Regions from separate parts of the Paenibacillus sp. SN-8-1 genome, predicted to be linked through region 2. Evidence: riboswitches for the same ligand, from Rfam matches in the RefSeq annotation. Region 2 holds a riboswitch; each other region holds the start of a gene.
The links. A riboswitch is a leader RNA that binds a small molecule or an ion and turns the genes downstream of it on or off. The one in region 2 is predicted to bind thiamine pyrophosphate.
Positions count from the first base shown of each region.

Region 1: it holds a riboswitch for thiamine pyrophosphate, as region 2 does, so the genes downstream of both, ACRRNK_RS21305 (ABC transporter ATP-binding protein) here and ACRRNK_RS10095 (thiamine phosphate synthase) in region 2, are expected to answer to the same signal.
Region 3: it holds a riboswitch for thiamine pyrophosphate, as region 2 does, so the genes downstream of both, ACRRNK_RS02575 (ABC transporter substrate-binding protein) here and ACRRNK_RS10095 (thiamine phosphate synthase) in region 2, are expected to answer to the same signal.

Region 1 covers NZ_CP194782.1:4,345,283-4,356,000, reverse strand. The annotation lists gene thiE (thiamine phosphate synthase) at 1-642, opposite strand, end outside; gene thiD (bifunctional hydroxymethylpyrimidine kinase/phosphomethylpyrimidine kinase) at 629-1,453, opposite strand; gene thiM (hydroxyethylthiazole kinase) at 1,558-2,352, opposite strand; gene ACRRNK_RS21315 (ABC transporter substrate-binding protein) at 2,407-3,432, opposite strand; gene ACRRNK_RS21310 (ABC transporter permease) at 3,557-4,375, opposite strand; gene ACRRNK_RS21305 (ABC transporter ATP-binding protein) at 4,372-5,094, opposite strand; TPP riboswitch at 5,263-5,365, opposite strand; gene ACRRNK_RS21300 (ferritin-like domain-containing protein) at 5,452-5,922, opposite strand; gene ACRRNK_RS21295 (hypothetical protein) at 6,198-6,494, shown strand; gene ACRRNK_RS21290 (MFS transporter) at 6,635-7,852, opposite strand; gene ACRRNK_RS21285 (winged helix-turn-helix transcriptional regulator) at 7,980-8,345, shown strand; gene ACRRNK_RS21280 (DUF2524 domain-containing protein) at 8,447-8,629, opposite strand; gene ACRRNK_RS21275 (undecaprenyl-diphosphate phosphatase) at 9,297-10,136, shown strand; gene ACRRNK_RS21270 (methyl-accepting chemotaxis protein) at 10,418-10,718, shown strand, end outside.
Region 2 covers NZ_CP194782.1:2,133,032-2,143,749, forward strand. The annotation lists gene ACRRNK_RS10075 (hypothetical protein) at 1-379, shown strand, start outside; gene ACRRNK_RS10080 (hypothetical protein) at 391-942, shown strand; gene ACRRNK_RS10085 (hypothetical protein) at 929-1,918, shown strand; gene ACRRNK_RS10090 (ABC-F family ATP-binding cassette domain-containing protein) at 2,080-3,633, shown strand; TPP riboswitch at 3,749-3,856, shown strand; gene ACRRNK_RS10095 (thiamine phosphate synthase) at 4,027-4,659, shown strand; gene thiO (glycine oxidase ThiO) at 4,695-5,828, shown strand; gene thiS (sulfur carrier protein ThiS) at 5,825-6,031, shown strand; gene ACRRNK_RS10110 (thiazole synthase) at 6,036-6,803, shown strand; gene ACRRNK_RS10115 (thiazole biosynthesis adenylyltransferase ThiF) at 6,800-7,885, shown strand; gene ACRRNK_RS10120 (response regulator transcription factor) at 7,940-8,695, shown strand; gene ACRRNK_RS10125 (C40 family peptidase) at 8,739-9,263, opposite strand; gene ACRRNK_RS10130 (thiamine diphosphokinase) at 9,535-10,176, opposite strand; gene ACRRNK_RS10135 (trimeric intracellular cation channel family protein) at 10,312-10,718, shown strand, end outside.
Region 3 covers NZ_CP194782.1:520,655-531,372, reverse strand. The annotation lists gene ACRRNK_RS02610 (sulfate ABC transporter substrate-binding protein) at 1-620, opposite strand, end outside; gene ACRRNK_RS02605 (lactonase family protein) at 1,214-2,287, opposite strand; gene ACRRNK_RS02600 (CcdC family protein) at 2,505-2,999, shown strand; gene ACRRNK_RS02595 (VOC family protein) at 3,137-3,523, shown strand; gene ACRRNK_RS02590 (cold-shock protein) at 3,619-3,852, opposite strand; gene ACRRNK_RS02585 (cold-shock protein) at 3,930-4,130, opposite strand; gene ACRRNK_RS02580 (pyridoxamine 5'-phosphate oxidase family protein) at 4,429-4,845, opposite strand; TPP riboswitch at 4,979-5,089, shown strand; gene ACRRNK_RS02575 (ABC transporter substrate-binding protein) at 5,251-6,294, shown strand; gene ACRRNK_RS02570 (thiamine-binding protein) at 6,362-6,655, shown strand; gene ACRRNK_RS02565 (ABC transporter permease) at 6,652-7,416, shown strand; gene ACRRNK_RS02560 (ABC transporter ATP-binding protein) at 7,429-8,250, shown strand; gene ACRRNK_RS02555 (TatD family hydrolase) at 8,256-9,041, shown strand; gene ACRRNK_RS02550 (2-oxoglutarate dehydrogenase E1) at 9,251-9,682, shown strand; gene ACRRNK_RS02545 (AAA family ATPase) at 9,695-10,450, opposite strand; gene ACRRNK_RS02540 (DUF2062 domain-containing protein) at 10,554-10,718, opposite strand, start outside.

The sequences.
Region 1 (10,718 bases), 2.2 Mb from region 2:
TCCCCGCGCCGCTTCGCTGATCTGATCTGCTTGCGCAATGGCGGAGATCAGCGAGATGCCGTCCGCACCAGCGGCAATGATCGGCGCGGCATTGGAGAGCGTGATGCCTCCAATGCCGACCAAGGGGATATCTATGCCCTGCAATCGCAGGTCCTCGATTAACCGCGTTCCGTTCACAGGCTGGGCATCTTCCTTCGAGGAGGTCGGGTAGACTGGGCCAACGCCCAGATAATCCGCGCCGTCTTGGGTGGCCTGCTGTGCTTCTTGCAGGGTATGGACGGAGACCCCGATGATCTTGCCCGCCCCGAGTCTGCGGCGGATCATGCCGGCTGGAGTATCATCCTGGCCTACATGAATTCCATCCGCATCCAGAGCTATTGCGAGCTCCAGGTCATCGTTCACGATAAAAGGTACACCGTGTGCCCGGCACAGCTGCATCAGGTTCTGAGCCAGTTCGAACTTCCCGCGTCCTGTTAAGGCTCCTTTCCCTTTCTCTCTGAATTGAAATAACGTAATCCCCCCGGCAAGCGCCTCTGACAGCACTTCGGTAGGACTAAGACGGCAGTTCACACTGCCTGTGATGAAGTAGACCTTGAGCAGATTCCGTATTGCTGAGGAAGAAATCCGGTTATTGTCCGCCATCTCCCGCACCCCGCTTTCTTTGCTGATAGGCGAAATGATTAGTAGGCCCATGTCCCCCGCCAATATGCAGGCCATCCTCAATGGCTGCCTGAATGAACAGCTTCGCGGTACGAATCGCGCCCGTGACCGTGTGTCCTTGTGCCAGTCCTGCCGCAACCGCAGCCGAGAAGGTACAGCCAGTCCCGTGCGTATGCCGTGTAGGAATCCGCGGGCTCTCCAGGTAGATAAAGTCATGCCCGTCGAAGAGAACGTCAACCGCAGGCTCTGATTCAGCGGCATGTCCGCCTTTAATGACCACATAACGGGTGCCTGTCTGTGTAAGCCTTCTTGCCGCTTCCTCCCGCTGCTGCAGGGTTGTGATCTTCATATCCGCAAGCAGCTCCGCCTCGGGAATATTGGGAGTGACAACGAGCGCTAGCGGCAGCAGATGACGAACCACGGTTCGTACGGCTTCCTGCTGTAGAAGAGGGGCTCCGCCCTTGGCAATCATCACCGGGTCAACCACAAGGTTCTTCCACTCGTACTGCGCGGCTTTGTCCGCCACGATGCGGACAATCTCCGGGCTGAACAGCATGCCCGTCTTGACCGCATCCGGCCTTAGATCCTCGCCAATTGAGTCTAATTGGCGTGCAACCGCCTCGGGTTCAAGAGGATAGACCCCCTGCACGCCCAGTGTATTCTGTGCGGTGACCGCTGTAAGGGCGGACATGCCGTAGACACCAAGCTCCTGGAAAGTCTTGATATCCGCCTGGATTCCTGCCCCGCCGCCGCTGTCGGAGCCGGCGATGGTCAATGCTTTTGCGATGCTCATATTCTGAAGACCTCCTTCTTGTTTATCTGTTATGTGCCAGCTGTTGAGCGTTGTGTGTTGTCAGTTGTCTGTTGCCCATATTCTATAGTCTGTTATTTGCCCTGCTATCTGTACTTAACAATTCTGGAACGCGCCTGAACCTGTTCCGGGGTGAGAACCGCCAGCTGATTCAGGAATTCACTCTGGAAGCTGCCTGGCCCCTTTCCTTCCGTTAATTCGTATGCAAGCTCGGCGGCCACGCCATAGAAGGAGATGCCTTCGGCAACAGCATCGGTCTTGGCGTCTCCCCCTACAGCGAGGAAAGCGCCAACCACGGCACTCAGCAGACAGCCGGTGCCCGTGACCTTGGTCAATATCGGATGACCATTGCTTACGATATAGGTGTGGTTCCCGTCCGCGATCACATCGTCCTTGCCGGTAATAATTACGATGGAGCCCAGCTTGGCCGCGGCTTCCTCGGCAATGCCGATGACATCGCCATCACCCGCGCCAGCATCTACCCCTTTGCTGATCCAGGTCCGGCCCACCACGTTCGCGACCTCCGCCGCGTTGCCTCTCAGGGCCGCTAGTTTGATTTCACGGGTAAGCCTAGCGGTTACCTCTGTGCGGTAGGCTGTGGCTCCGGCGCCTACCGGATCAAGCACCACAGGCACACCATGCTGGTTAGCCGATCTTCCAGCCAGCAGCATGGACTGAATGACATATTCATTCAGTGTGCCGATATTCAGAACGACTGCCCCAGACATCTGCGCTACATCGGAGACTTCTTCGTGAGAGTCCGCCATGAACGGCGAGGCACCGAGTGCCAGCAGCCCGTTGGCCGAGAAGTTGGCCACGACAATGTTCGTAATGTTGTGAATCAGGGGGTTCTGCTCCCGTACTTTGGATAAATAACTCATGGTAAGTCCTCCTTAGGATTAAGTGCGCGGACAGCGCCGACCGGGAGTCCCGGTCTATAGGTTAACAAAAGCATCCTGAGCCTTTACGCCGGTCTGCTTAAGCAGCCGATTGTCCATCAGCCATTTCTCCACCCGGGCCCATGAATCCGGATCCTGATAGCCGAAGGCTTTGTCTCCCGCGTCCATAAGCGGCAGCAGAATATGCAGGCTCTGGCTCTCAATATCCGCATCCAGCGGGGAAGTGCTGTCTTCGTGCTTCATCAGGATGTTCAGAGCATCCTGCGGGTGTTCGCTGACATAGCGCTGGCCTTCCGCCGCGGCTTTCATGAACCTCTTCAGCTCATCCTGCTTATTCGCGAGCCCCGATTCACTTGCAACGAGGACAAGCTCGTAATAGTCCGGCACACCGAATTTGGTGGGATCTATGGAAGTGACCGGATGCCCTTCCTTCTGAAGCAGAAGCTGTTCATGGTTGATGAAGCCGCCAATTAACCCGTTCACTTGTCCGGTGGACAGGGCTGGAATCAGGTCGAAGCCGACGTCGACCAGCTTCACGGAATCGGGATCTCCGCCATCTTGCTTGACCATTGTACGTACCATGGCTTCATAGAGCGGAATGGAGGAGAAGCCCACCGTACGGCCGGCAAGGTCCTTGGGGCGCGTGATGCCACTGTCCCCAGCTACCATCAGGTGGTTCAGGGGATGTCTGACCACGGCTCCAATCGACTTAACAGGAATCTGCTCTCCCCGGGCCATCAAGACCTGAGGCTGGTAGCTGAGAGCCAGGTCAACTTTGCCGGCGGCAGTCAGCTTTAGCGCATCATTCGTATCGGCGGGCATTTGGATATCGACATCCAGGCCTTCGGCGGCGAAGTAGCCTTTCTCCTTGGCTGCGTACAAAAAGGAATGAACCGCGTTCGGGTACCAGTCCAGCATGATGCTGAGTTTTTGCAGCGGCTTTGCCTTGGGAGAGGCTGATGAATTGGCCACTTGCTGCCCGGTACCTGAACCGGAGCTGCATCCGCCAAGCACCCACAGGAGGGAGAGCAGCAGAAGGGAAAGTTTAATGGATTTGTGCATGAATATAACCTCTTTTCAGTGTAGTTATATGGAATGAACTAAAGAGATTAACGTAGGTAGTATTGCTATTTCTGTGAAATCAGCAGGGAGCGGGCGTATGTAATCCTTAGTTCAATCGATATATTTAAGTATTCCGCTTACGGGTACTCTTACGACCCGTCAGGGCAGCAAAGCCGCCCCGGCTGAGAATGGCCCTCTCTATGAGCGCTACGCCCAGGAACAGGGCCAAGCCAAGCAAGGACAATAGGAGTACAGCCGCGAATAGATTATCGCTTTGCAGATTCCCTGCCATTCGGCGGCTGTAGTAGCCAAGCCCGCTGCTTCCGCCGAGCCATTCTCCGATGGTGGCTCCGATGACACAATAGACCACGGAGAGCTTTAGGCCCGAGAAGAAGGAAGGTAGTGCAAGTGGAATCTGCAGCCTGAGCAGCAGCTGAAGCCGATTCGCGCCCATTGTGCGCAGCAGATCACTGTAGCCTTGTCCTCCAGTTCGCAGTCCATCATAAGCCCCCACCACGATGGGGAAGAAGGCGGTGAGTATGACCACGGCAACCTTGCTCCAGATCGAGTAGCCGAACCACATGATGAAGATGGGAGACAAGGCAATAAGCGGGAGAGTCTGGCTGATAATGACAAAGGGATACACGGCTCTCTCCACCGTGCGGGACATATGCATCCAGGTGCCAAGGCCGGTTCCGAGCAGGACAGACAGGGCGAATCCGAGCGCCGCTTCACCCAGCGTGACCGGCAGGTGCGTACCCAGCAGCAGCGTCCGGTTATGAATCAGGGCCGCCGCGATGGAGCTCGGAGCCGGCACAATAAAAGCGGGAACAGCTCCGCCGCGGACAAGCCATTCCCATAGGATCATAATTAAGGTGAGCAGCAGCAGGAACGGGCCGTAGCCCCGAAGCAGCTTGTGAAGGTTATGGACGAAGGCTGTCATCGGAATACATCTCCTGTCAGTCGCTGCTCAAGTTCCATTCGGAGCTCCAGGAACCGCGCCGTGGCATGCACTCCGGGCTGACGGGGACGCGGGAGATCTACGATTATCTCCTCCAGAGCGCCTCCTCCGCGCGGCATGAGCAGAATCCGGTCGCTCAGCAGGAGGGCTTCCTCTAGATCATGCGTGATGAACAGGATAGTTCGCTGCAGCTCTCCCCACAGACTTAGCAGCCAGTGATGCATCTCCCGCTTGGTCAATGCATCGAGCGCCCCGAATGGCTCATCGAGCAGCATCAGGTCGCCGCCTGCGGCAAGCGTCCGAAGAAAGGCGGCCCGCTGCCGCATCCCCCCTGACAGCTCATGGGGATAGGCATCCGCCCAGCGGCCGAGGCCGAACCGTTCAAGCATATCCGTGACGAAGGCAAGCTGCTCCGGTCCGCCCGCCCGGTTCTTCTTCAGCTCCCAGGGCAGCAGGCAGTTATCCCTGACGGTTCTCCATGGCAGCAGCAGGTCCTGCTGCGGCATATAGGAGATGGCACCGAGACGCTTTGACACCTCGCCGCCCGTCCAGCTGATGACTCCGTCTGTCGGCTCAAGCAGGCCGGCAATCAGCCTGAACAGTGTGCTTTTGCCACAACCGCTTGGGCCGATGAGGGATACAAATTCCCCCTGATGGACCTTCAGGGACAGATGATCAATAATTGGCGTCCGTCCAGACACGGAGGAGGACTCATAAGAGTAAGACAGATGATTCAGAGATAATAATGGCTTTATAAAGATGACCTCCTGTACAAACAAATTCCTTTTGAAGAATACCTAAAAAGGCCCTTCATTCCGTAAAAGGATGAAGGGCCTTAGCCTTGTTCAGTTCATGAACCAAAACAATAATTCATAGGCGCTTCACTTCCCTACGCTGGTATGATCCAGATCAGGTTCCAAGGGTCCGAAGTGGTTGCTTCGTCTCAGCCGGCAGGCTCCCCTAGTGAAATACAAATGTATGAGGTTTTCTTCAGTTGACAATTAACGCATTAAATATACCACAATTCGGAAGAAGCTCAAATACCCGCTCAACTTCCATTACTTGTTCTTGGCGTACAGCCAGTTGTAATAAGACGCATGCTTAATTTCATCGGTCATGATCTCGAATATCCAGTCGCGGTACTGCGGGTCAATATTTAAATAAATCGTACGGTATTTCTCAAATGCTTTTAGTTCCCCCATGAGTGCCTTTTCGATCCCTTCCAGATAACTTGCGGGTAACGCTTCCGCCGGTTCATTCTGTCCTGCTGGAGGAGCCATGCCCGTTAACTGGGTGTACAGGGTGCGGAACATTTTCCGATGCTTTCTTTCATCATTACGGATACTGATAATAACGTCCTTCTCCTGCTGAGTAGGAGCCATTTTTATAAGAGCGTCATAGAATAGCTCATCATTCCGTTCGCCCTGGATCGATTCCCTGATAAGCTGAATTACCATGTCACTGTTACGGGAATAGGTCAAGGAACGAAAAGCTGCAGGGTGGGGAATCACAAAAGGTTGATAATACATAATCAATCACACCGCCTCATTCAAAATAGTTCTTACGTTGTGCTTCAGCGTATTCACATCTGGGCGGAGGGGTGCACCTCCTGAAGATGCTGTCATATGATGAAGTAGGATAGATTTAAAGATAAGGTGGTCCAGATATGGATGATGAGAACAGTAAAATTATAATAACTACGATAGTGGTAGTTGTTATTTTCACCGCTTTCGCAATGGGACTCGGTAAAGCAGGTGAGGAGGCTGGAACTACAATTATAGTGTAAATTTTGGGGGAGAGGTCCGTGAGGAATAACAGTAACGGCGGAAATGGGACTAAGAGCAGTAATGGCAATGGCAGCAATGGGAAAAAGAAGAACAATCCCTCCGCCAGATTATCCCCCCAACAGATCGCAGTGGTTGTCGGTTTGCTTACGAATGTGCTCGAAGTTAACTCCGTTCTGCTTGACAAAGACCAAAGAGTGGAGATCTTATTGGTAGGGTCCATTAGAAGGAAGACGAAGGCAGATCGAATTGCAGATGAGCTCGGGAATGTCAGTGTGGGTGATCTGCTGGATGCTCTTATTCGCAAAAACACCTGATCCACGGATCGGAGCAAAGGGACTGGTACAAGCTGCTGCTTGGGTAGAACAAAATTTGGCTTCATCCTCCTGTGAATCAGATATGAAATAAGACCCTCTGCGGGTAAGCCGCAAGGAGGGTCTTTAGGTTGCCGTCAAAGTTAGCAGCCAGGCTCAGGTATGGAAGTATGCACAGCTGGACGGTCGCCTCGTTCCAGCGCACGGCTCCAGCCTGTCAGCAGTACCGCGGCCAGCACCATCAAGGCCCCGACCCAGGTTGTATGAATCAGACCGAGCTTCTCGGTGACGATGCCGCCCAGATAAGCTCCAAGCGCAATGCCTGCATTGAAAGCGGCGATATTTAGCGCAGAGGCAACATCTATCCCTTTCGGTACATACCGCTCGGCCAGCGTCAGAACGAAGATCTGCAGACCAGGCACATTCATGAAAGCGAAGAGGCCCATGAATAGAACCGTGATCAGGCCCGCAGCCTTGAAGGGTGCTGTGAACATCAGAATGAACAAGATCAGGGCTTGGGCAGCGAACATGTAGAACAGGGCGGAGATCGGGTTCCGGTTCGCCGCTTTGCCGCCGATCACATTGCCTATAGCAATAGCGATGCCGTAGAGCAGGAGCAGGAAGGCGACGGTTCCTTCCTTGAACCCGGTGATGTCATGCAGCAGCGGGGACAAGTAGGTGAAGACAACAAAGGTCCCGCCATAGCCGAGTGCCGTAATGGTGAAGGAGAGCAGTAGACGTCCATTGGTAATCAGCTTCAGCTGCTCTCTTGCGGGCGTCCGGGTTCCTGAGCGAAGACCCGCCGGAACAAGGATCACATTGGCGATGAAGGCAATAATACCAACAACAGCAATGGCCACGAACGCGGCCCGCCATCCGAGCTGCTGGCCGATCCATGTCCCCAGCGGGACCCCGGTAACGGTGGCAATGGTCAGGCCTGAGAACATGATCGAGATCGCGCTCGCTCTGCGGTTCTCCGGCACAAGGTCAGCGGCAATCGTAGAGCCGATCGACATAAATACCCCGTGGGCAAGCGCGGAGATAACCCGCGCGGTAAGCAGCAGTGCAATACTGCTTGAGACTGCGGCAAGGCTGTTGCCCGCGATAAAGACCAGCATAATCCACATCAGCAGCGTCTTGCGCGGTACGCCGGAGGTCAAAGAAGTTAGTACAGGTGCGCCGAAGGTGACTCCGAGCGCATATAGGGTAACGGTCAGCCCGGCAAGGGTGACCGAGATGTGCAGATTATCTGCGATTAGAGGCAGCAGCCCTACGCTGATGAACTCCGTCGTTCCAATAGCAAAAGCGCTAATTGCCAGTGCTAGAAGCGCGAAAGTGCTTCTTTTTTTATCTAAAGACATTTCATCCACTCCTAAGTATAGTCATTGCCAAACGGCAAATGTTATTATGTATGAACTGGATTGAAATGAACAGTACGTACTTTCAAGTTATATAGTCACCAAAAAGTAACTATTGGAGGAATAAAGGATGGAAGCCCGCAAGAAATATAATATTTCAATAGAAGCGACCCTGGAGGTTATTGGAGGGAAGTGGAAATGTGTGATCCTGTGCCACTTGACGCATGGCAAGAGACGGACAAGCGAGCTTAAGCAGCTTATGCCAGGCATTACCCAGAAGATGCTGACTCAGCAGCTCAGAGAGCTGGTGAGCGATGGGATCGTGAATCGTATCAGCTATAATGAGGTTCCCCCTAGGGTTGAATACGAGCTCACCGAGTATGGCTGGAGCTTGAAGGGGATTCTTGATTCCCTCTGTTCTTGGGGAGAGAAGCATATTATTAAAGAGTACGGAGATAAGTCGGCGGTGCTTGAGGATAGTATTTTGAATAAATGAACCGGGTCCGCTATGTTGCGGGGCTCCTCACATCTGGAATAAGCCCTCTCTCCACCATTAGGTGAAGGAGGGCTTATATGCTTGCTGATGAGCCTTACGGATCAATGGTTAATGCCGCATTTGTTCAGGATGAACGAAATTTGGTTCTCCAGCCGATTGAGGGTCTCCTGCTGCTCTTCGGTCTGTATTCCCTGTGCGCGCAAGGAAGCGAGCTCCTGCTTAAGCTGATGCAGATCGTCTCCCGCACTCGCACAGTTGTAGCTGCTCTCAAGATTATCAATCATGGCGAATCCTCCATTCGGGCCTAAAGTATACCTCCCTATTATGGAGAATTTCACTGCTCTTATTCGTATCTGATCGTCAAAAGCAGGTAAATGAACTGATTCTTCTTAGATCAACCCCGAAAAAGATCCAGCGTCCCCCGAGAAATCTATAGCCCGATACGGAGGTACGTCCGACAAAGATCGGATAGAACCAGTATTGATCCCTATTCGTCTGCCAAATGTAGGTGAACCGGAACAGACAGCCGGATATTGCCCCAGGGTCAACTGCGAAAGCAGAGACCTGCTGCTGAGGAATAAAGGGTGGGGGAGGTGATGTGGGCGGTTGTTGAGCTCCGGGACCTTGCGGTCCGGGTGTAAAGGATCCGGGAGGTCCGAATGGACCTGGGGGGCCAAAGGGTCCTTGTGATCCCTGCGGGTTCTGCTGAGGGTTAAACGGTCCTGGTGGTGGATTAAATCCCATAGTTATTTCACTCCTTCTAGGTAGTGGGCTAATGTAATGTATGTAGGAGGACTCAGATTGGGGTGGGCTAATGCACCGGGTTGATGCAAGTTTATTCATTGTTCCAGTATCCCGCCTTCATGGATCAATTCCGGGGTGGAATTTGAAAGATAGCTGTCTAAGCAGGTACACTGTCATTAACTATGATGATTAGGAGTGTGAAATAGCTTGAGTTTGTGGGAAGCGTTTGTGGCCCTGATTCTGGGGCTTGTTGAGGGGATAACTGAATTTGCACCGGTGTCCTCTACGGGTCATATGATTATTGTGGATGATTTCCTATTCCAGACGAACAAAATGTTCTCTCCCGAGGTAGCCGTAACGTTCAAAATTGTCATTCAGCTTGGCTCTATCCTCGCGGTTGTCGTGCTTATGCGGGACCGGTTCCTGAATTTGCTGGGTTTGAAGAAAATTCCCGGTCAGACGACCACCGGGCCGCGTCTTAATCTCGGACAAGTTATCGTAGCCCTGATTCCTGCGGGGGTACTGTATCTGTTATTAGATGATTTGGTCGATACTTATTTGTTCTCCACCCAGACGGTGGTCATTGGGCTCGTGCTTGGAGCGATTCTGATGATTATAGCCGACCGGTTCGGACCTCGTGAACCGAAGACCGTGTCTGTGGATCAAATTACATATAAGCAGGCTTTCATTGTGGGTCTGATTCAGTGTCTATCCATGTGGCCCGGATTCTCACGCTCCGGTTCCACCATATCGGGAGGTGTCCTGCTCGGAATGAAGCACCGGACTGCAGCCGACTTCACCTTCATTATGGCGGTTCCGATCATGGCAGGAGTGAGCTTCTTCTCCTTGCTTAAGAATTGGGACTCGATTACGTCTGAGGTCATTCCTTTTATCATCGTGGGCTTCATCAGTGCTTTCGTCTTCGCGCTGATCTCCATCCGGTTCTTCCTGAAGCTGATCAATCGGATTAAGCTGGTTCCTTTTGCGCTGTACCGTATTGTACTTGCCGCACTTATATATTTCGTGTTCCTACTCCCGATTTTTTGATTCATACCGCATTGCAGCTCAAACCCGGAAATATTAACTTGAAGGCCTCTTGTCCACAATGGGTGGAACAGGAGGCCTTCTTGTGTTTCTTGGGCAGGGAGGTATGTCAGGCTTTATATGCATGCAAAGGTACCCTCGTATGGTAGAATTTCACCGACCAGCAGAACACCCTACACTCCAAACTTGGTTTGAGGAGACGACGTTGAATCCGCTTTCGACATTGTTTTTTCTTTCCAATATCATTACTATTAAAGGAACATCATCTAGGAGGACATCATGATATGAAATTAACGATTGGACAAAAGTTGATTGCCGGTTTTTTAAGTATTGCTGTGTTGCTGGGTATTATAAGTTATCTCTCTTACATGCAGTTGCAAAGGGTAGATGATACTTATTCGGATCTGGTCGACCGGCGGGCTGTGATTCTATCTAATACCAAGGATATGCAGAATGCTGCTTCGCGAGAAATTAGTAATTTAAGAAGCCTCTTGCTTCAGGAGGAAGGGGCCGCAGATGCTACTACCTCAGCATATACAGAGCTTAAGGATAATATTAAGGCAACTAGCAGCCTTATAAATAGTG
Region 2 (10,718 bases):
GAAGCTGCTCTGGTTAGCGGCAGGTCTAGCTCTATGGATCACCGCATTGGTGTATACCTGGACAGGAGTCAGTTTGAGCAATCAAGCACTGGATCATGCTTCTGAGATTGGCGAATCGCAGAATCGAAGTGTCACTATGAGTAGTACAAATAAGGCCACAATTGAGACTTTTTCGGGAGCGCAGGTTCTCGTGTTCATGCAGGATCGTCATAAAGAACACGTTGATGTGGAATTTCTTGGCCGTTTGTATCCTGATCGGAATGAACCGGAAGAGGATTTTCCTGCAGACGAGGTCAGTTTGAACAGCACCTATGAAGTAAAGTATGACAGAGATGCTTCGGGTGAGCTTAAGCGAGTGTCATTCTATAAAATCAATTAAGGAGCCCGATCATGATTAACTCTCTGTCCAAAATATTAGCGGCATTACTTGCCGTGCTGCTTCTATATTTCGTACCTGCTGTGCAACATGCCAAGACCCAGGAAGATATAACCTTCCTTACTGCCTATCATGCGTTGACTGAATTTGTAGACTCTGTCAGAAATAAAGGTTATATCTCTCCGGTGATGTATGAAGATTTTCAGACAGAACTCGGGGAATCAGGTGGTCTCTTTAATGTTGAATTGGAGCATCAGCATAAGAAGTATCATCCTGAATACGCAGATCCTGCATCTGCTTCAACATTCTTGAATGAATATAGTGTTCAGTATGAAGGCCACCATACCGGCGAATTGGAAGAGGTGCTGTTTCCGGACAATTCAGAAGAGAAGGAAAGCAAGAAACGTAAATATTATTTGCAGATGGGTGATTATTTCACAGTAAGTATCCAGCGGAAGGATCAAAGTGCTTTGAGTGTATTGACAAGTATGCTGTACAATTCATCTTCCGTTCAGGAAGAGGGTCCACTTCATTATGGAGGCATGGTCTTGAATGAAGATTACTGATCTTGCTGTGTTGTTCATTCTTATTGTGGGACCTTTCTTATGGCTAAGTTCTGTCCATAGTCAGGATCGGCTTGAAGCGCAGCATCTAAGCAGCCGTTATACTGCTGCCCTTAGAACAGCTGTACAGGATGGTGGAACCCAGCTGAATGACAATGAGCTTCAGATGTATGAAGCGGGTTATGCATCGGCCAAGTATTTTCGCGCTAATCGGGATAAAGCGCTGGACACGATGCTTCATACCCTTTATCTGAATTTTGGAATAGGAGAAGATGCTTCAGCGCAGCGAGCATTTATGAACTATATTCCAGTCGTAGTAGTCCTGGATTATGATGGTTACTATATTTATCAATCGAGTGAGTATACCGGGGAGGATCGTGAACCTCTTACTGACTATAGATGGAGTCCAAAGAAGCCATTTGCATACGCAGACAAGCAAGGGAACGTTATTCATTTTACACTTGATCGTTATGTTACCGTCTTTGATGCTGCAGTCGGCAAGTGGATGAGCGGGCCATTGGAAGAGGTATCCCGGGACAGCAACGTGCCTCTGCTGCACCAGGAAGATTTGTATGAAGCAAAAAGACGTACCGTCATCGTGCAAGCCATTGAGCAAGACTTAGAGGGGACGATCAGCAGACACAATGTATACACTGTCAGATTAGGTATGAACTATCATTTCACACTGCCGAGCATATCTGGTGAAGATTGGAATAATACGGTGGATGATATTGGAATTATGGTGTTTCTGCAGGGGATTCCTGTGGGCGATAAGTACTACAATAATTATGCCTTGGGAGGAGGAAGGCTGATTAAGCGATCCGTAATCCAAGGCGGGATCGATCAAGTGACGGGAATTAAATATTATTACAGGGAATCGTGCAATCCGGGATATAAGCTTGAAGAGGTATTCACGAGTGAGCGGGAAGCAGCCGCCAAGGGGTATTTCGAGTCCAAAGTATGTCAAAAAGCTTATTGAAATCACGCTGGGCTGGCAGAGCGTTAAGATATTTACAAGATTTATTAAATTTTGCTCCAGTTATTTCGGGAATGCTCCTTCTTATGCTAAAATGAATTCTTGAATGTCTATTATGAATACTGAATTTATTAATTATATAAGATAGGAGCTTGTTCTTTTTTATGAGTTTATTAACAGTTGAGAACGTATCACATAACTTTGGAGATCGTACGTTATTTAAAAATGTCTCATTCCGCCTGCTGGCAGGAGAACGTGTAGGACTGGTGGGAGCTAATGGCGTTGGTAAGTCGACGCTTATGAATATTTTGACTGGCAAGCTGCTTAAAGACAGCGGGAAAGTGGAATGGACCCCGAAAGTGCGGTATGGCTATCTGGATCAGCACTCTATTCTTACCCCAGGCAAGACGGTTCGTGATATATTGAAGGATGCCTTTCTTCCACTTCTTGAACTTGAACAGGAAATGATGGAGATCACGAACAAGATGGGGGATGCCACTCCAGAGGAGCTTGAGGATCTGCTCAATCAAATGGGCGAAATTCAGGAGCAGCTAGACATTGGAGATTTCTACCTGATCGATGTTAAAGTCGAAGAAATGGCTAATGGACTTGGTCTATCCGCCATTGGACTTGACCGTGATGTCGCTGCTCTCAGCGGGGGACAGCGTACCAAGGTTCTTCTGGCCAAGCTGCTTCTGGAGAAGCCAAATGTGCTGCTGCTCGATGAGCCTACGAACTATCTGGACGTGGAGCATATTCAATGGTTAACCAATTATTTGCAGAACTATCCTTACGCTTTCATGTTGATCTCGCATGATACAGAATTTATGAACAAGGTAGTCAATGTGGTGTACCACCTTGAGTTCGCCAAGTTGACTAGATACACCGCTAACTACGAAAAGTTCCTTGATATGGCAGATATGAATAAAAACCAGCATATCGAGGCCTATGAGAAGCAGCAGGAATTTATCAAGAAGCAAGAGGATTTCATACAGCGGAATAAAGCGCGTTACTCTACTTCAGGCCGGGCAAAGAGCCGTGAGAAACAGCTCGAACGTATTGAGCGGATTGATCGTCCTGAAGAGGCTGCTAAGCCTACTTTTGGCTTTAAGGAAGCCCGCGCAAGTGGGAAGACCGTGTTTGAAGGAATCGACTTTGAGATTGGTTATACTCATGCACTGCTGCCTAAAATGTCCATGACGATCGAACGTGGAGACAAGATTGCTATTGTTGGTTGTAACGGGGTGGGTAAATCCACATTGCTCAAAACCATATTAGGCAAAATCCGTCCAATCAGTGGTAAAACATACCAAGGCGATTTCTTGTTCCCGGCGTATTTCGAACAAGAAGTTCGCGCAGAGAATATTACTCCGATCGATGATGTCTGGAATGAATTCTCACATCTGAATCAGCATGAGGTCCGTGCTCATTTGGCGCGCTGCGGATTGAAAAATGAACATATTACCCGTCCGCTTAAGGCGCTGAGCGGGGGAGAACAAGCCAAAGTACGTCTGTGTAAGCTGATGATGCGCGAGACCAATTACATTCTGTTCGACGAGCCTACGAACCACTTGGATGTAGTCGCGAAGGAAGAACTCAAACGTGCTCTTAAGGAGTTCAAGGGGACAGTTATTCTTGTATCCCACGAACCTGATTTCTATGAAGACTGGGTAACTAAAACTTGGGATGTAGAAGCTTGGTCCACGAAAAAGGCATAAATCAGGTAGCGTCCAGATAGCTTCAACTATATTGACCCTCAGCACATTTCTTAGAAAAGTGATCTGAGGGTTCTCTATATTTCCAAAACATGCTACAATTGCATTAACCTGAATAGTTACACACTAGGGGGGCCGATTCTGGCTGAGATGGAAGTTCCACGCTTCCGGACCCTTTGCACCTGATCTGGGTTATACCAGCGTAGGGAAGTGGTACTCGTGAATGACACAACCATAATTTAAGCCATGGGAAGCAAGTGATAAGCCCAGCTGAAATTTGGCCGTGATCAAAGCCTCCGCTTTGATATGAACGTGCGCCGCTCTCTATGAGAGCGGCTTTTTTGCATGTAATTTTACCACTTTACTACATATCGCCTGAAAGGAAGTTGGAGATTAATGAGCTCTTCTTATGAATTCCACGTCATCTCAAATGGAGAGCAGGATCAATCCAAGCTGGTATCGATTGTAGAAGCCATTCATCCCTACATAGACGCTTTTCATCTCAGAGAACGAAGCTGGAGCGCGAGAAAGTTATCTACTACTGTGAAACAGCTGCTTGAAATCGGAGTCCCAGCACATAAATTGTACATTAACGACCGGGTAGATATTGCCTTGGCCTATCTTCTGGGAGGAGTGCAGCTCGGTGCAGAAAGCCTTAGCCCGCTTCTAGCTAGAGCTGTCTGTGAAGATAAGCTCAGAGTTGGACGTTCGGTTCATACTTCCGAAGAGGTTTCGGCCGCTTATTCAGATAAAGCGGATTATTGCCTCTATGGACATGTGTATCCTACAAGCTCCAAAGCTGGACTGCCTGGGCGCGGGATCACTTCTCTTGCAGAAATTTGTGCTATATCCAGAATTCCGGTCATTGCAATAGGTGGGATCACAACGAATCGTGTGAAGGAGATTATTCAGGCAGGTGCATCAGGGATTGCGATCATGTCGGGAATTATGGATGCAGCAGATCCATCTTCAGCTGCGATAGAGTATCGGGGTGCTTTAGATCAGGCTGCGGCGAAAGCATCCGTGTAAGCAACACCCGAAATCACGAAGGAGAGTGAACACACTTGAGCAGACAGCGGGAAGTCGTTATTATTGGCGGCGGGGTTATCGGAAGTTCCCTTGGTTATCAGTTAGCGAAGCAAGGGAAGAAAGTAACAATAGTTGAACAATCGGACCTTGCTTCTGGGGCATCAGGAGCTGCAGCGGGAATGCTGGCAGCAGATTGTGAGCAATTCGAACATCCTGAGCTTCAGACTATGGCTAAAATGAGCAGAGATCTCTTCCCAGCATTGATCCATGAATTAAGGAAGATCAGCGGTATTGACGCCGGTCTGAATCAACAAGGGTTTTTGACTCCAGCTAGAGATAAGCAGGAAGCAGAGAACCTACAGGCTGAATTACTTGCAGCAGGTACAGGAGGAGAATGGTGGACCCCGGAGAAGCTGTCACAAGCTGAGCCTGCACTTACTGAGGGGCTAACAGGAGCCATTTACCGTTCTGATGAAATCCAGGTTATTCCCTCGAAGCTCACTGAGGCGTTCGCATATAGTGCGCAAGCCGAGGGAGCGGTATTGCTTCGTCAGACTGAGGCTACAAGTATACAAGTTCAAGATAAGCGGGTTCAGGGGGTCCAGACTTCAGGTGTATTCCTGCGTTGTGATCAAGTAGTGCTAGCCGGAGGGTGGAGAACAGAGCAGCTCTTGCAGCCACTGGGATTAACACTTCCTCTGGAGCCAGTAAAAGGCGAGATCGTTGAGGTGCGTACGAGGGTTCCTTTATTACAAGCTACCCTGTACGCAAAATCCATCTATATTGTGCCCAAACCTGGCAACAGGTTATGGATTGGAGCTACGAGCATTCCAGGTGACAGCTCAGAGGGAGTCTCCGCAGATAGTATTGTCAGATTGCTAAGTGAAGCTGCAAAATGGATTCCTGAAATTAGAAATGCTCAGTTTGAGAGAGCTTGGGCCGGGCATCGTCCTAAGTCACCAGACGGGCTACCCTATTTAGGAGGATTTCAAGAAATACAAGGACTATTTGCAGCAGCAGGCCATTATCGTAATGGTATTCTTCTGAGTGCTATGACAGCAAGGCTGCTTGCTAGCGAGATGGAGGGCACCACTACACCCGGGATTAATCTGGTTCCATTCAGACCAGATCGGTTCCAGCATCAGCTTGAAGGGGGACTTATTCGATGAAGCTTCGAATCAATGGACAGTTCATGGATCTGGATGAAGTGAAGATTCAAACCGTTGAAGACCTGCTTCTTAGTTTGGATTTGGGTGTTAAGACAGTAGTTGTCGAGAAGAATCAGGAGATTTTGCATAAGGAACAGCATGCGGCAACACCGATTGAAGATGGCGATACGATAGAGATAGTACATTTTGTGGGAGGCGGCTAAAAATATGTTAACAATTGGATCACATCAATTTCATTCACGTTTATTACTTGGGACGGGTAAATTCTCTGATTTGGACACACAAAGTCAAGCTGTTGAAGTGTCCGAAACTCAGATTCTCACGTTTGCCGTTCGAAGGTTGAATCTGTCGAACCCGAATCAGGAGAACTTCCTTGAGCGTCTTGATCTGAAGAGATATACTTTGCTGCCTAATACTGCGGGGGCTGTCAATGCAGAGGAAGCCGTTCGTATAGCCAGACTAGCGAAAGCCTCAGGACTTTGTGATATGATCAAGGTAGAGGTAATCGGTGATCCCCACACGCTTCTTCCTGATCCGCTCGAGACCTGGAGAGCTTGTGAAATTCTGCTTGAGGAAGGCTTTATAGTTCTCCCCTACATTTCCGATGATGTGATTCTGGCCAAGAGACTACAGAAGCTGGGCGTTCATGCTGTAATGCCAGGAGCTTCGCCAATAGGCACGGGCCGGGGAATCATCAATCCATTTAACTTGGAGCTCATTATTGAACAGGCCGAGGTTCCTGTCATCGTGGATGCCGGAATTGGCTCACCAAAGGATGCGGCTTTCGCCATGGAGCTTGGGGCAGATGGGGTGCTCTTGAATTCAGCCGTATCGGGAGCAAATGATCCTATAAAAATGGCTGAAGCTATGAAGCTTGCAGTCCAGGCCGGGCGCTTGGGATATGAAGCAGGAAGGATACCGGTGAAACGTTATGCTGCGGCAAGCAGTCCGCAGGAAGGGATGATCACGAAATGAATGATGGAGGACTCGGTACTTCTGAACCAACCTTAGAAGATTCCGAGAAACATCAAGGCAAGGTAGACCGTTATTCTAGACAGGAGCGATTCACTCCTATTGGCCAAGAAGGCCAGAATAAGCTGGCAAGCAGCAGTATTCTGATTATTGGTGCAGGTGCACTGGGAACAGGTATAGCTGAGACGTTGGTACGGGCCGGAGTGGGGCATGTTCGTATTGCTGACCGAGATTACGTTGAGTGGAGCAACCTGCAGCGTCAGCAGCTTTTCTCAGAGCCAGATGCCCGGGATCGATTACCAAAGGCAGTTGCAGCCCGCAGACGCCTAGAGGAGATTAATTCAAGCGTAGCGATTGATGCTCACGTTATGGATGTAACCCTGCAGGAAATTGAGGATTTGCTTCCGGGTATACAGCTGATCTTAGACGCAACAGACAACTTTGATACAAGATTGCTGATTAATGATATCGCCCAAAAGCATAGTATTCCCTGGATCTATGGCGGCTGCGTTGGCAGCTATGGTATTACATATACTATTCTCCCTGGGGAGACACCTTGTCTGAATTGTCTGCTAGGGAGCATACCACTTGGCGGAGATACCTGCGATACGGCAGGCATTATCCCGCCGGCAGTACAGACCGTGGTAGCACATCAGACCACAGAAGCGCTAAAGCTGCTGACAGGAAATAAACAGGCTTTGAGAGGAACCTTACTCTCCTTTGATTTGTGGCGTAACGAGCAAGCATCCATTAAGGTCGGAGGAGCGATCAAGCATGATTGCCTTTCTTGCGGACCAAACAGGACTTATCCGTTTCTGTCGGCGGCTAATCTGCAAAAAACTGAAGTTTTATGCGGCCGGGATACGGTTCAGATTCGTCCCTCTGCCCGAAGGGAAGTCAATCTTGCCCAAGTTGCTTCATCGTTTAGAGAGCTGAATGAAGGGCCGGTTGAGAGCAATCCTTTTTTGGTGTCCATTACGCTTCAAGATAAGAGGATGGTCATCTTCAAGGATGGGCGAGCCTTGATTCACGGAACTAAGGATACTGCTGAAGCCAAACGAATCTATCACCGTTATTTCGGTTAAGACTTGAGTGCACTTTTGAATTATCAACCATATCCATATTGCCATTTTGGCAGTATGGATTTTTTTTATTGTGAGACAATAAGCTCTACACCTGGTCTGATCGGAAGGAGGTCGAAGCCTGTTCCTAACAGAACGATATTAATTGTGGGTGATCTGGATGGCGCAGAAGAAGTACTGACGAAGGGGCTTACCCAGGAAGGGTTTAGCATTGATAAGATAGAAAGTACGGCGGCTGCTCAACGGATTATACTAAATGAGGCTCCATTCCTTCTGATGATAAGCACGATGCTCAGAAATATGGGAGTACTTGAATTCCTAAGGGCGCTGAAAAACGCCTCGCCTGTTATTTACTTCCCTGTTATTGTCCTGACCTCTAATCCATCTACCACGGAGCTTGTTCAGGTCTTTGAGGAAGGTGCTCATGAATATGTAGGTTTATTTCGGCCAATAGAGGAGCTAGTGGCCCGAATTCATAAGCTGGTCGACTTGTTCTATGGAGCGAGATCCGGTGCCGGGACCTTATTATCATTTGCCGATGTTCAAGTGCAGCTAAAAAGCCGAAAGGTATACCGGGGAGAACAACTGATTAAGCTTACGCCCAAGGAATATGATCTACTGTGTTTTATGCTTCGCCGGGTGAATCACGTGTGCAGTCGTGAGGAACTGCTTCAGGAGGTGTGGGGTTATGACTTTCGGGTAGATACGAATGTGGTTGATGTCTATATTCGCCATTTGAGAAGCAAGCTAGATCGTGGTCATCCCCGTAAAATAATTCATACCGTCAGAGGCACGGGATATATTATTAATTAAAAAGCCGATGTCTGTTGACATCGGCTTAATCGTATATCTGAAATTAGATTACACGGCGGGCTTTCAGGTAAGTTCTGTCCCAGTTCCCTTTGTTCAGGTTGGAGATGGTAACGCCAGGTTTACCGTAAGTGTGAAGAAGCTTGCCTCCGCCTATATATATGGCAACGTGAGTTACGTTTCTTCCGTTAGCACGGCTGCCGCTTGAGAAGAAGACCAAATCTCCGACTTTCAGGTTCGAACGAGATACGAATTTACCTACCTTGGATTGCTCAGCTGACGTACGAGGCAAATTAACGCCTACAGACTTAAATACATATTTCGTAAAAGTAGAGCAGTCAAAGTTACGTGTTGTATTGGTAGAGGCCCCAAATTTATATGGAACACCCATGAATTTTTTACCTAGGTTAATCACCTTTTGTGCTTTCGAAGTTGCTGTAGCTTGAGCTGTAACAGATGAGGATGCTGCATTCACTGCAGAAGCCCCTGCGGCAAAGAATCCTGAGAATGTGATTGTCGCACACACCCCTAGAGTCAATACTTTTTGGAATAATCTATTATGGTTTCTCATGTTGTACCTCCAAATTTCTTTTTTCTTGTTGGGCATGGCTCTACTATATCAGGTTATTTACCTACTAGATTCTGGATAGGTGCAGCCAAACTCAGGCCTGTCAGTCATTCAAGCGTGATTATTAAAATATCATTAAAGTTACAAAAAGTTTAACTATAATAGCGCATACATGTGAAAAACAGAAGAAACCCTTGATAAATCAAAGGTTTCAAGTGTTACTGATTTTGAATCAGTTTCAATCATTATGACAAAATTGTTACCTCAATTGCGCTCAATCCTTGCTTTGAATCACTAGCAGCAACCCGCTTTCAATTTGGATGCTTCCTTCAGAACCTGTAAGCCTGTTGCTAATCCCCAATGACTGTCCCATTTGGATTGTTGCATCCTGCAAAGGATACATAAATCCCTTTAGCGTAATACCAGTTACTTCAGGCGTCAAAGGGAGAAGGGAGACGTAGGTGAATCCGCGATCCTGTACCTTCAAAGAGGAACCGGTAAGTGAGATATAATTATGTTCATCTAGAATGGAGCTTAACACTTTATGCTGAAGCCCTCTTAGCATCATCTGAATGTTGGCGAGGGAATGATCCAATCTTGAACCTACCGCACCAATCATAACAACCTCCTCAGGCTGCTGATCGAGGGCCATGTCAAAAGCAAGCTCGGTATCCGTAAGGTTCTTGTCAATGGGGTCACATGTGATCATCTCATGGCTGGACCGCTTGATCCGTTCAAGCTCATCCTTGGTTACTGAATCAAAATCACCCACGGAGAGATCAGGCTGGACGCCATTATCAACTAGAAATAGGGCACCTTTATCTGCCCCTATAACGAAATCGCCTTCTTTGATTTCATGGATGCTTTCTTTCTTAATACTACCGCCAGTAAAAATCAAAATCCGTTTTGGAGGCATTGCTTTCTTCCTTTCTTCCTTTGACATGACTTCTTTAATCAGTATAGGACAACTTTATGTCTTGCACAATTTTGGATGTCAAGGCTAAAATATAAAAGTCGTGCAATAAGCTGAGAGGATAGGGACTGTAAAGAGATGCATATATTTGAAATTTTTAGCATTATAGGCACAATTGCCTTCGCTATGTCCGGAGCTTTTGTAGCCATGGAAGAAGAGTATGATATCTTGGGTGTATTGGTGCTTGGGGTGGTGACTGCTTTCGGCGGAGGGATTATCCGGAATGTGCTCATTGGTGTACCGGTGACAACACTCTGGACCCAGGGGGACTTGATTATTCTTGCGAATCTGTCTGTACTGGTTGCCTTTGTGCTTCCACTTAAATGGATTCAACATTGGAAGAAGACAGAGGCACTGTTCGATGCAATTGGCCTGTCGGCATTTGCCATACAGGGCGCCTTATATGCTACAAATATGAAGCATCCGCTTAGCGCTGTGGTCGTAGCGGCAGTTCTTACCGGAATAGGCGGCGGGATTATTCGTGA
Region 3 (10,718 bases), 1.6 Mb from region 2:
GCAATGAGTACGTCGCCGATCTCACGTTCCACAAAGGTTGTTGTTGCACCACGAGCTCCCGTATCCAGGACAGGTACATGCTGATACAGCTTCTGAACAAATTCCTTCGCTTTGTTCTGATCATTATTGTTATGATGGAGGGCATAACCCCAAGCGGCCAGATAGTTCCAGCGCGCTCCACCAGAAGTCTTAGGATTCGGTGTAATGACTTTGATATCCCCTTTAATCAGGTCATCCCAGTCCTTGATTCCTTTCGGATTGCCTTTGCGCACCAGAAAGACAATAGTTGACGTATAAGGCGAGCTGTTCTTTTCAAACTTGCTCTGCCAACCTTTATTAATGAGACCTTTCTTCTCAATAGCATCAATGTCGTAACCCAGCGCCAAGGTGACTACGTCGGCTTTCAAACCATCGATAACCGCCCGTCCCTGCTTGCCTGAGCCCCCATGAGATTGCTTGATCGTAACCTTCTGGCCTTTCTCTTTCTCCCAGTAGGCGGAGAATGCCTTGTTGTAATTTTCATAGAGTTCACGGGTTGGATCATAGGATACATTCAGCAGCTCCACGCTATTATCGCTTTTCCCTGAGCTTGATCCGCATGCGGCCGTCACCATAGACATAGCCAACACCAGACTGACAACAATCCCCTTTTTCAAACCTCTCCTCATTCCTATCACTCCCCTTTAATTGAATTCTTATCTCTGAAAATGATCCCGTTCATGCGTCATCTGCTCATTCATAGAAGTTTCTGTGAACGACAAAGAAACGCTGTAGTGCCCCGTGTCAAACCGAGCGGCTGCTCGTGCCTGCCAAGTCCTCTAGAGCGTTTCTCCATCTTTAACTACCTGGAAGCTAAATTTAAAATTAATCCTACCTGTTTAGTAAGTTATGTTTGTTATTTTAATTGTATGCCGCGTATATTGTCAAACCTTTTTTGCGTCACTTCGCTAAAATATTTCACCGTCCAAACACACAGCAAAAAACCAGAGCAGGGAAAACCCTGCTCTGGTTTTTTGCGTGCGAATTTATAGTTATAATTTCATCTGTCTAACGCGGGCTCGAACTACAGAATCTGAAACACGCGGTCTACTTGCCCGCCTAGCAAAGTTCAAGATCTTTCGCTATCATGGACCCACCGAGCAAGCGTCAGTGTAGACAATTACAGGAGCGCCAAGCGAAAATCAGACAGCTCTACTATCGGGTAGAAGTCCGATTAGCTTTGAGCTGGCCTGGCCAGCGCGATGCAGACTGGCTTGCTAAGGCTTAGCTCATGCCCGGTCTCCCGCGGGATGCCTGTCTCGGCATCGAGACGAAAGCTGACCAGGTTATCGCTGTATTGATGGGCCGCCAGCAGATAGCCGCCGGGAACAATCAGGAAATGGCGCGGTCCTTCGCCACCGCTGGATACCCAATGAGGATCAGATAGCTTACCGCTCTCTTGGTCAATACAGTAACGCACAATGCTGTCATGACCGCGGTTCGAGCCATACAGGAAGCGTCCACATGGGGACACAGCCACTTCCGCACTGGTGGTCTCTGCCGTGAAGTCTTCCGGGATCGTTGATATATGCTGGAGAATCCCCAAGTCCCCCCGGGGCTCATCCATAGAATAAGCGGTCACCGTATTGTTCAGCTCATTAATTCCGTAAGCCCACTGACCTGAAGGATGAATTTTGAAGTGTCTTGGACCTGAGCCTGGCGGCAATTTGATCTCCTTATGTGTCACAAGCTTGCCGTCCTCGATACGGTAGATAACGATCTGATCCATGCCCAGGTCCGATACGTAAGCGAACTTCCCGTTGCGGTCCGGCACAATGGAGTGCGTGTGGGCGGCTTCCTGTCGGTCTTCACGCTGTCCCTTGCCCACATGCTTGACCCGGGAGGCTAGCTCCTTAATCGCCCCGTTCTCATCCAGGTTATAGCTGCTTACCTCTGCGCTCATATAGTTAACAACGAATAACTGCCCTTCCGGCCCTGAAGTATAAGATATGTAGCAGGGCGCAAATCCGCCTGTGGACTCACGGCTCAGTTCCCGTAGGCTTCCATCTTCCTGGTTAATTTCATACGCGGCAACTTGTCCATCCTCCAGCTCAGCAACGGAATACAGCCTCGTTCCCTCTTCGTTAACAATAACAAAAGAGGGATTCTCGATCCCGGAGGTGCTTTGAAGTAAACGAAGCTCCCCAGTCTCCTTATTTAAGGCAGCAAGATGAATTCCACTCTCCTCAGCCGAAGCATAACTGCCCACATATAACAAAGTTTCGTTGTCCTGGTTTCTGTTCGTCATATTCCACAGGTCTCCTTTTGTTCATATATAATTAGACTTCTATATTCATACTTCGTTCCCTACTAGTTCACTCTACATGATATAGGAAGGTGTCCAATTCTATATACCCGAATAGAGCAGCGTCATCTCGGTATTCCTTTCTTTTATTCAACCCTGAAGCGTTATTGTGATATAATAAAAAACAGAATTGTTCATCTATTGAAAGGGGCCTGAATTTATGCAGCTCAGTCCTACGTATCTACAAATCGCCGCCACAGCGGGCACTTTGATTATGGCCCTGCTAACTATATTCATTCGTCTCAAAGCGAGCAAAAAGCCCATAACGATCAAGAAGATTATTATGCCCCCGGTGGGTATGACGACCGGGTTCTTCATGTTCATCGTGCCTGCCGTTCGGATTCCCTGGTTATGGGGAATTGCCGCTTTTGCTGTCGGATGGTTGTTATTCTCTTACCCGCTGATCCGCAGTACCAAGTTCGAAGTCACCGAGGGTCAGGTATTCGCACAGCGTTCCCGCAGCTTTATTGTAGTTCTGCTCGGACTGCTCGCCGTTCGGATGCTGCTTCATGAATTTATCGAACAATATGTCTCCGTACCGCAGACAGGCGCCCTGTTCTTCCTGCTGGCTTACGGAATGATCCTCCGTTGGCGGTTATTCATGTGGAAGCATTACCAGACTATTCTTAAGACACAATCTCCAGTAAATCATTGAGACACGAGGCTATCCTTAATGGGTAGCCTTTTTTAGTTTTTCCACCTTTAGAATTAGCAACATTAATCCCACTTGACAAGTAGGTTTTCCACTCGCATAATCGTTATAAATTTATTATAAGAAGGAGCATGGTACGTATGACGCAACGGAAGGTTGATCATGTCGGAGTAGTGGTTCGGGATATTGAGGCATCGATCCATTTTTATACCGAGGTTCTCGGACTTGAGCTAAAGGGGACCCTTCTTCATTCCAACGGGATCTTTAAGCTGGCTTTCCTTGGGTTTGGAGGCAGCGATGAAACGGAGATTGAGCTGATTCAAGGCTACAGCGATAAGCTGCCTTCCGAAGCGACCGTGCATCACTTCGCTATTACCGTTCCGGATATTGAAGAGGAGTTTAAGCGTATTAAATCGTTCGATCATGTACAATTCATTGATTCAGAAATTACCACACTGCCTAACGGTTACCGTTATTTCTTCATCTATGGCCCGGAGAAGGAATGGATTGAGCTGTTCCAGCGCTAAGCTTAAGATCTATCTATGCAATGAACAAGGCTGGCTTGTATCCCAACATAAAAGGCCACCGTATGAAGATACGGCGGCCTTAGTTGGTATCAGATTTACTGATCGATCTGAACACCCTTCTTGAGGGACTTCATATCGGCGTTGTTATTAACGAGCAAGGGAAGCATCTTTGAACTCTTCTCCATCTCAGAAGAACATAGAGGGCAAGCAGGAGTGTAGTCAAACGCAAAATTATCCCTCATCCATCCGTTACAACTGTCATTGGTGCACGACCAAATCGGTGTGATCTCCTCAGGAATTTCTTCTAACGTTTTTTTTCGATAATTCATGATTATCCTCCTTCTGTTCCTACCTCTAAAAGAAAAAACTGCCCCTAACGCACACGTTAAGGGCAGTATGGTTTGCGTTACAGTTTTACAACGTTTTCAGCTTGCGGTCCGCGGTTGCCTTGAACAACGTTGAATTGTACGCGCTGTCCTTCGTCAAGAGTTTTGAAACCTTCGCCAGTGATTGCGCTGAAATGCACGAATACATCGTTGCCGCCTTCAACTTCGATGAAGCCAAAGCCTTTCTCAGCGTTAAACCATTTAACTGTTCCTGTTTCCATTTGGGGTAGCCTCCCTAAAAGTAAAAAAAATTAATATGCTCCTTTTTTCCATAAAAAAATTCACACATTGAAAAAAGTTCCAGCTTGTAAGTGACACTCTTTTCAATATGAGAATATCGCTCTGGGAGTCAATTAATTTAATTATAAACCTGTTTCCAGCAAAAAGCAAATACGAACCAACATGGTCTGGAAAAAATGGAATAAAAAAGGCGGCCATTTGGGATGCCAAATCGCCTGCCTTGATTCGCGCACAAAACCCGGTGCACTTCCCCGGGTCTGTGGATTAATACTTGAGTTATTATGCGGTCCAGACCTGACGATCGGAGCCCTTGGATACGAACTCGATTCGCGTAGGCGTCAGCTTGATCACTACATAATCAGGATCATTCGGTCCGTCCAGATACTGCTTGAAGTCATCTCTCCAGACTTTAGATTTCAGGCTCTCCTCACTGCTGACAGTCGCCTCGCCCTCGATCTCAACAATATCTCCCGTTCCTCCCTGCTCAAAACCAAGCAGAAGCGCGGCCTTGGGGTTGTTCTGAAGCTCTTCCACCTTATGCGTCTTCCGGTCGGTAGCCAGGTATACAGTTAGTCCCTCGTGGTAAATGGCCATGTAACGCACCTTGGGGCCACCGTTCTCGACGGTTCCAAAGGAACCAAACTTATTTGCCTTCAAGGCTTGCTCTATTTGCGATTCCAATTGCTGACGGTCCATGTCAATTGCTCCTTCCTGATTCAAAAAATGGCGCTCATCGTTAGTGTACCCACAGGCAAGTAAGATGAACCGTTCATTCCCCCATTTACTGGACAAGGTCATAGGGTGGGACTATAATACTTCTAGTAATAACTTCAAACACCCGGGGAGCTGGAATTCGGCCGGCTGAGAGTGCATCCCCAAGATGCTAACCCGTATACCTGATCTGGATAATGCCAGCGTAGGAACGAGAAATGTTTGGTAATTCCATTCTTTCATGCGCGCGAAGGCGTCCTGTCCAGGACGCCTTTTTTCCTTTGCATTACACCATTAATATGGAGTGAACTATAGTTCATTCCATTTAACAATCCGGGTTGAACGGTCAGGAACCAGGGTAGAATTTCAAAGAAGAAGGGGCGAATACAAATGAAGAAGAGAACATGGAGTCTGCTTCTGCTATGCTGTGTGATCGTACTTACAGCTGCAGGCTGCGGAACTTCAAAGCAAGGCAGCGGAAGCACTGCAACCGGCACCGAGTCAACTCCGACTGCCGAGAAGCCAAAGGAACTGAAGGATATCAAGGTCGTGCTCGACTGGACTCCAAATACGAATCATACCGGCCTTTTTGCTGCCAAGGAGCTTGGTTACTATAAAGATGCTGGACTGAATGTGGATATTATTCAGCCCGGAAGCGGGTCGGCCGATACGATGATAGCTTCCGGTGCAGCCCAGTTCGGTGTCAGCTATCAGGAGAGCATTACCCAAGGCCGTACACAGAACGTGCCGCTGGTATCCCTTGCGGCAGTTATCCAGCATAATACCTCAGGTTTTGCTGCGCCTGTCGACCGCAAGATCAAATCTCCAAAAGACTTTGAAGGAAAGAAATATGGCGGTTGGGGCTCTCCTGTCGAGGAAGCTGTGATGAAATCCATCATGGAGCTCCAGGGTGCTGATGTCTCCAAGGTTACCAATATCAATATTGGGGACGCCGATTATTTCACAGCCGTGAAGCGGGATGTTGACTTCGCCTGGATCTATTACGGCTGGACCGGCATTGAGGCACAGCTCCGCGGACAACCGCTTGATATGCTCTATGTCAAAGACTATTCAGACAAGCTTGATTATTACACACCGGTCATCGCTTCCAGCGAGAAGGTCATCGCCAGCGACCCGGAAATGGTCAAAGCCTTCATGAGCGCGACCTCCAAAGGTTATGAATATGCGATTGACCACCCCGAAGAAGCAGCCAAGATACTGCTCAAGGCCGCACCGGACCTGGACGAGAAGCTGGTTGTTGCCAGCCAGAAGTGGCTGAGCCCCCGGTACAAGGATGACGCGCCGCGTTGGGGAGAACAGAAAGAGTCCGTATGGAAGAACTATTCCGATTGGATGTATGAACGCAAGCTGCTGGATAAGCCGCTGGATGTAAGCAAAGCATTCACCAATGATTACCTGCCTGAAGCTAAGTAAGACGGGCAGTTAAAGATAGGCTCATCGCCTAAGCACTTATCCAGTTAAATAGGAAGGAAGATCAACCATGGCCAATACTCTGCTAAGTATACAAATCATTCCGAAGACCCCGGGCGGCGAAGACGTTATCCCTTATGTTGACCGGGCCATCGAGATCATTCAGGCTTCCGGTGTGAAGCATCAAGTGAACGCGCTTGAGACTACGATGGAAGGTGAACTGAGCGAACTCCTGGATATTGTGAAGAAGATGAATGAAGCCGTAATAGAGTTCGGAAGCCCAAGCATTATTTCGCAGATTAAAATTCTGTACACACCGGAAGGTGCGAGTATGGATAAGCTGACGGAGAAATACCGTCCATGAGATCCTGGTTCAAAATGGTATGGCCGCCCCTTGTGGCGGTCATCTTGTTTATTCTCGTCTGGCAGATCGCGACTTCCGTATTCGCTATTGATAAATGGGTGCTTCCGAGTCCTACCGATATTGGAAAGGAAGCAGCCGCTGATCCGGCAAATCTATGGGCCAAGACCCTATCCACTCTTCAGCTCACCCTACTCGGTCTCGTTATTGGCCTTGCTGTAGGACTTATCATTGCAATTGCACTTCATTTCATACCTATATTGAAATCAGCCCTGTATCCGCTGATCATTCTAAGTCAGAACATTCCCACGATTGCGCTGGCTCCTCTACTGGTAGTCTGGTTCGGCTTTGATCTGACGCCGAAGCTGATCATTATCACGCTGGTCTGCTTCTTCCCGGTTGCTGTCGCAACTCTTGACGGACTGTCCCGGACCGATCATGTGATGCTGAACTACATGAGGATGATTGGAGCCAGCAAAGGTCAAATTTTCAGAAAGCTGGAGCTTCCCTATGCGCTTCCTTCCATCCTATCTGGCGTGAAGATTGCATCAACCTACAGCGTGATGGGAGCCATTATTGCGGAATGGATGGGAAGCGGAACCGGCATCGGCCAGTATATGATGATGCAGAAGTCTTCCTTTCGGACAGACCGGATCTTTGTCGCCATTATGATTATTGTTGTCATGAGCCTGCTGCTGTTCACACTTATTGTACTGCTGGAGAAGTGGTTAATCCGCTATAAGCCTGAGCGGGAGAAGCATTGAGGAGGGAAGAACATGGACAAGACACAAGCTGTACAAGAACCCTCTATTCAGGTTCCTGCATTGGAGGTTCGGGGAATCAGCAAGAGCTATCGGGAGAAACGGCGGGAGCTGCCCGTTCTGAAGGACGTCTCTCTCTCCGTAGCCCCGGGTGAGTTCGTATCCATCGTCGGTCCTTCAGGCAGCGGCAAGAGCACCTTGTTCCATCTTATCGGCGGCCTGACCGAGCCGGATCAAGGCCAAATTCTGCTGCAAGGCCAAGATATCACCGGGAAGAAGGGGCATATCAGCTATGTTCCCCAGCAGCCGGCTTTATTTCCTTGGCGGACCATTGAAGACAATGTCATCCTTGCGATGGAAGTATTCGGTGTTCCAGTTAGGGAAGTCCGGGAGGAAGCGCGCAAATGGATGCATCGCGCAGGACTTGGCGGATTTGAGAACTCCTATCCGCATAAGCTGTCCGGCGGAATGCAGCAGCGCGCCTCCTTCCTTCGCGGGCTGCTGGGCAGGCAGGAGGTTATGTGCCTGGACGAGCCCTTCAGTGCGCTCGATGCACTGACTCGCAGTGACATGCAGCACTGGCTTTTGAATATTTGGGAAGAGAATAAGCGCTCCGTCCTGTTCATTACGCATAATATTGAGGAAGCCTTACTGCTGTCGGACACCGTATATCTGTTCTCCAGCCGTCCGGCAACGGTGCTGCACAAAGTTAAAGTTCCCTTCCCAAGGCCGCGCCGGGAGGAGATCGCCGAGGACGCCTCCTTCCTTGCCCTGAAGAGAGAACTGACACAGTACATGCGGGAAGAACAAAAGAAAATGCTTGAAGGAAGCCGGTGATCATAGTGAATAAGGTAATCGATGCTCATATTCATCTTGATTCATATGAAGAGCAGGACCGCACAAAGCTGCTGAGTGAGCTTGCAGCCAGCGGTGTAGAGTCGTTAATTGCTGTTTCAATGAACCTGGAATCCTCTCAGATGAACCAGAAGCTGGCGCTGCAATACCCCGGCATTGTTCGGCCTGCATATGGTTTTCACCCTGAGCAGGAGATACCATCTGGGAACGAAATAGGCAAGCTGATGCAGTGGATGGAGCAGCATGCCGATCAGATGGTGGCTGTGGGCGAGATTGGCCTCCCCTATTACTCCCGGCTTGAGGCGGCGGAACGCGGTGAAGAATTTGACGCGGCCCCATATCTTCATCTATTGGACAGGCTTCTCGCCCTGGCTGCCCGGCTGGGTAAGCCAGTCGTCCTGCACGCCGTCTATGAGGATGCGGATATCGTCTGCGACCTGCTGGAGAAGCACCGGATTACCCGGGCTCACTTCCACTGGTTCAAGGGTGCCCCGCACACGATTAAACGTATGGCAAGCCAGGGCTACTATATCTCGTTCACCCCGGACCTTCTCTATGAGCCGGAAATTATAGAGCTGGCACATCGTTATCCGAAGCATCTCGTGATGGCTGAGACGGATGGGCCGTGGCCTTTTGAAGGACCATTCGAGGGTCAGATGACCCACCCAGGGATGGTAAGAGAAGTCATCGCAGCTTACGGGGCGATTCATGGAATCACACCCCAGCAGGCGGAGACGATGCTGTACGCGAATACGAAACGATTTTACTATTAAATGTGAACATTAGCTGCTATGCCCTTGTCCTTTGTCTTACATCCCTGCTTATGAGAAAAAGCCCTCTAATCGAGGGCTTTTTCTCATTCATATCATTAATGCTTCATCCTATATTTTTTTCCGCTATCAATTTCATAATTGACGATAGGTGTACTTCACTAACTGTAGGGTAATCTAAACAAAAAGCTAAAATGAGAGGGGAGCATTTCTTGAAGGTACTGTCGATGATTCAGCCTTGGGCAAGTCTCTTTGTTTTCGGGGAAATCAAATATGAGACAAGATCGTGGAGAACACGTTACCGCGGACCGCTTGCAATTCACGCCAGCTTAAGAACGGACAAGGCAGCTTGCCGTGATGAACCTGTATTCTCAGTCCTTGCCAAGCATGGATATACCGAGACGAAGCTGCCGACTGGCGTAATCCTGGCAACTTGCCGTCTTGTAAATTGTTACCGGGTTACCAAGAATAGCGGGGAATCCGCAGTATTGGAGGAGGGTCAAGAGGTTAAAGGTAATGACTACCTGCTCGGTGATTACAGGGTGGATCATTTCGCTTGGGAAGTTGAGGATATGACCCTGCTCCCTGAGTTCATTCCAGCGAAGGGACAGCTTGGACTTTGGGAGCACCCCATTCTCAGCTGAGCCTGCTCTTCATTAATCGAACAGCTCACGAAGCATTTTATCCTTATTACTCAGAAATTCCTTCATAATGATGTAGTGATCCGTCTTCTCTAATGAGGTGACCTCCATTCCTTCAGCCGTCAGGTTATACATAATGGAATCCGGATAAGCCATAAGAATCGGGGAATGCGTGGAGATAATGAACTGGGAATTCCGCCCTACCAGCTCATGAATCCGCGCCAGCATGGCCATCTGCCGCAGTGGGGACAGCGCGGCCTCCGGCTCGTCCAGTATGTAGAGACCCCGCCCTCCGAACCGGTGGATGAAGGCGGCAAAGAAGGATTCCCCATGCGACTGCTCGTGCAGCGATTTCCCGCCATAGGAGTCTATAATTGGTGGAGCATCAGAGAACTCTCGGTCCAGCACACCTATATTCGTCGCTAGATTATAATAGCTCTCCGCCCGAAAGAAGAACCCGTCCCGGGGCCGGTTCCTCCCGCGAACCAGCCGGATATGCTCATGCAGCGGAGAGTGCGTCGCTCGTGTTGAGAAATTGAAGTTCTTCGTTCCTCCTTCAGGATTGAAGCCCCAGGCAACAGCCATAGCCTCCATCAAAGTAGACTTGCCCATTCCGTTCTCCCCGACGATATACGTTACCTTGGGGTGAAGCTTCAGACTGTGCAAATTCCGTACCGCGCCCAGATTGAAAGGATACTGCTGGTAAGAGGGAATCCGGCTCCTATCAAGCTCAATGCTCCTCACGTACGCATCCACCTCATAAATGCTCATCCAGAAGATCACTCCGTTCTATCTCAAATAATTAATCCCACTCGGCCAATCTCCAATTTACATTATATCCCATATGACACAAAAAAGGACCGGAGCTATTCGCTCACGATCCTATTTGTTCATATACAAGAATTCGGCTTCGCCGTTTCTCCATTCGACGTTTGGCTGTTTTGTTATACAAAAACTGAATGACATAATAAGAGATTACACCCAGCACAGCGCCGAAGATGCTCATCCCGATCAGGATATGCAGTCCGCCGTGAAGCAC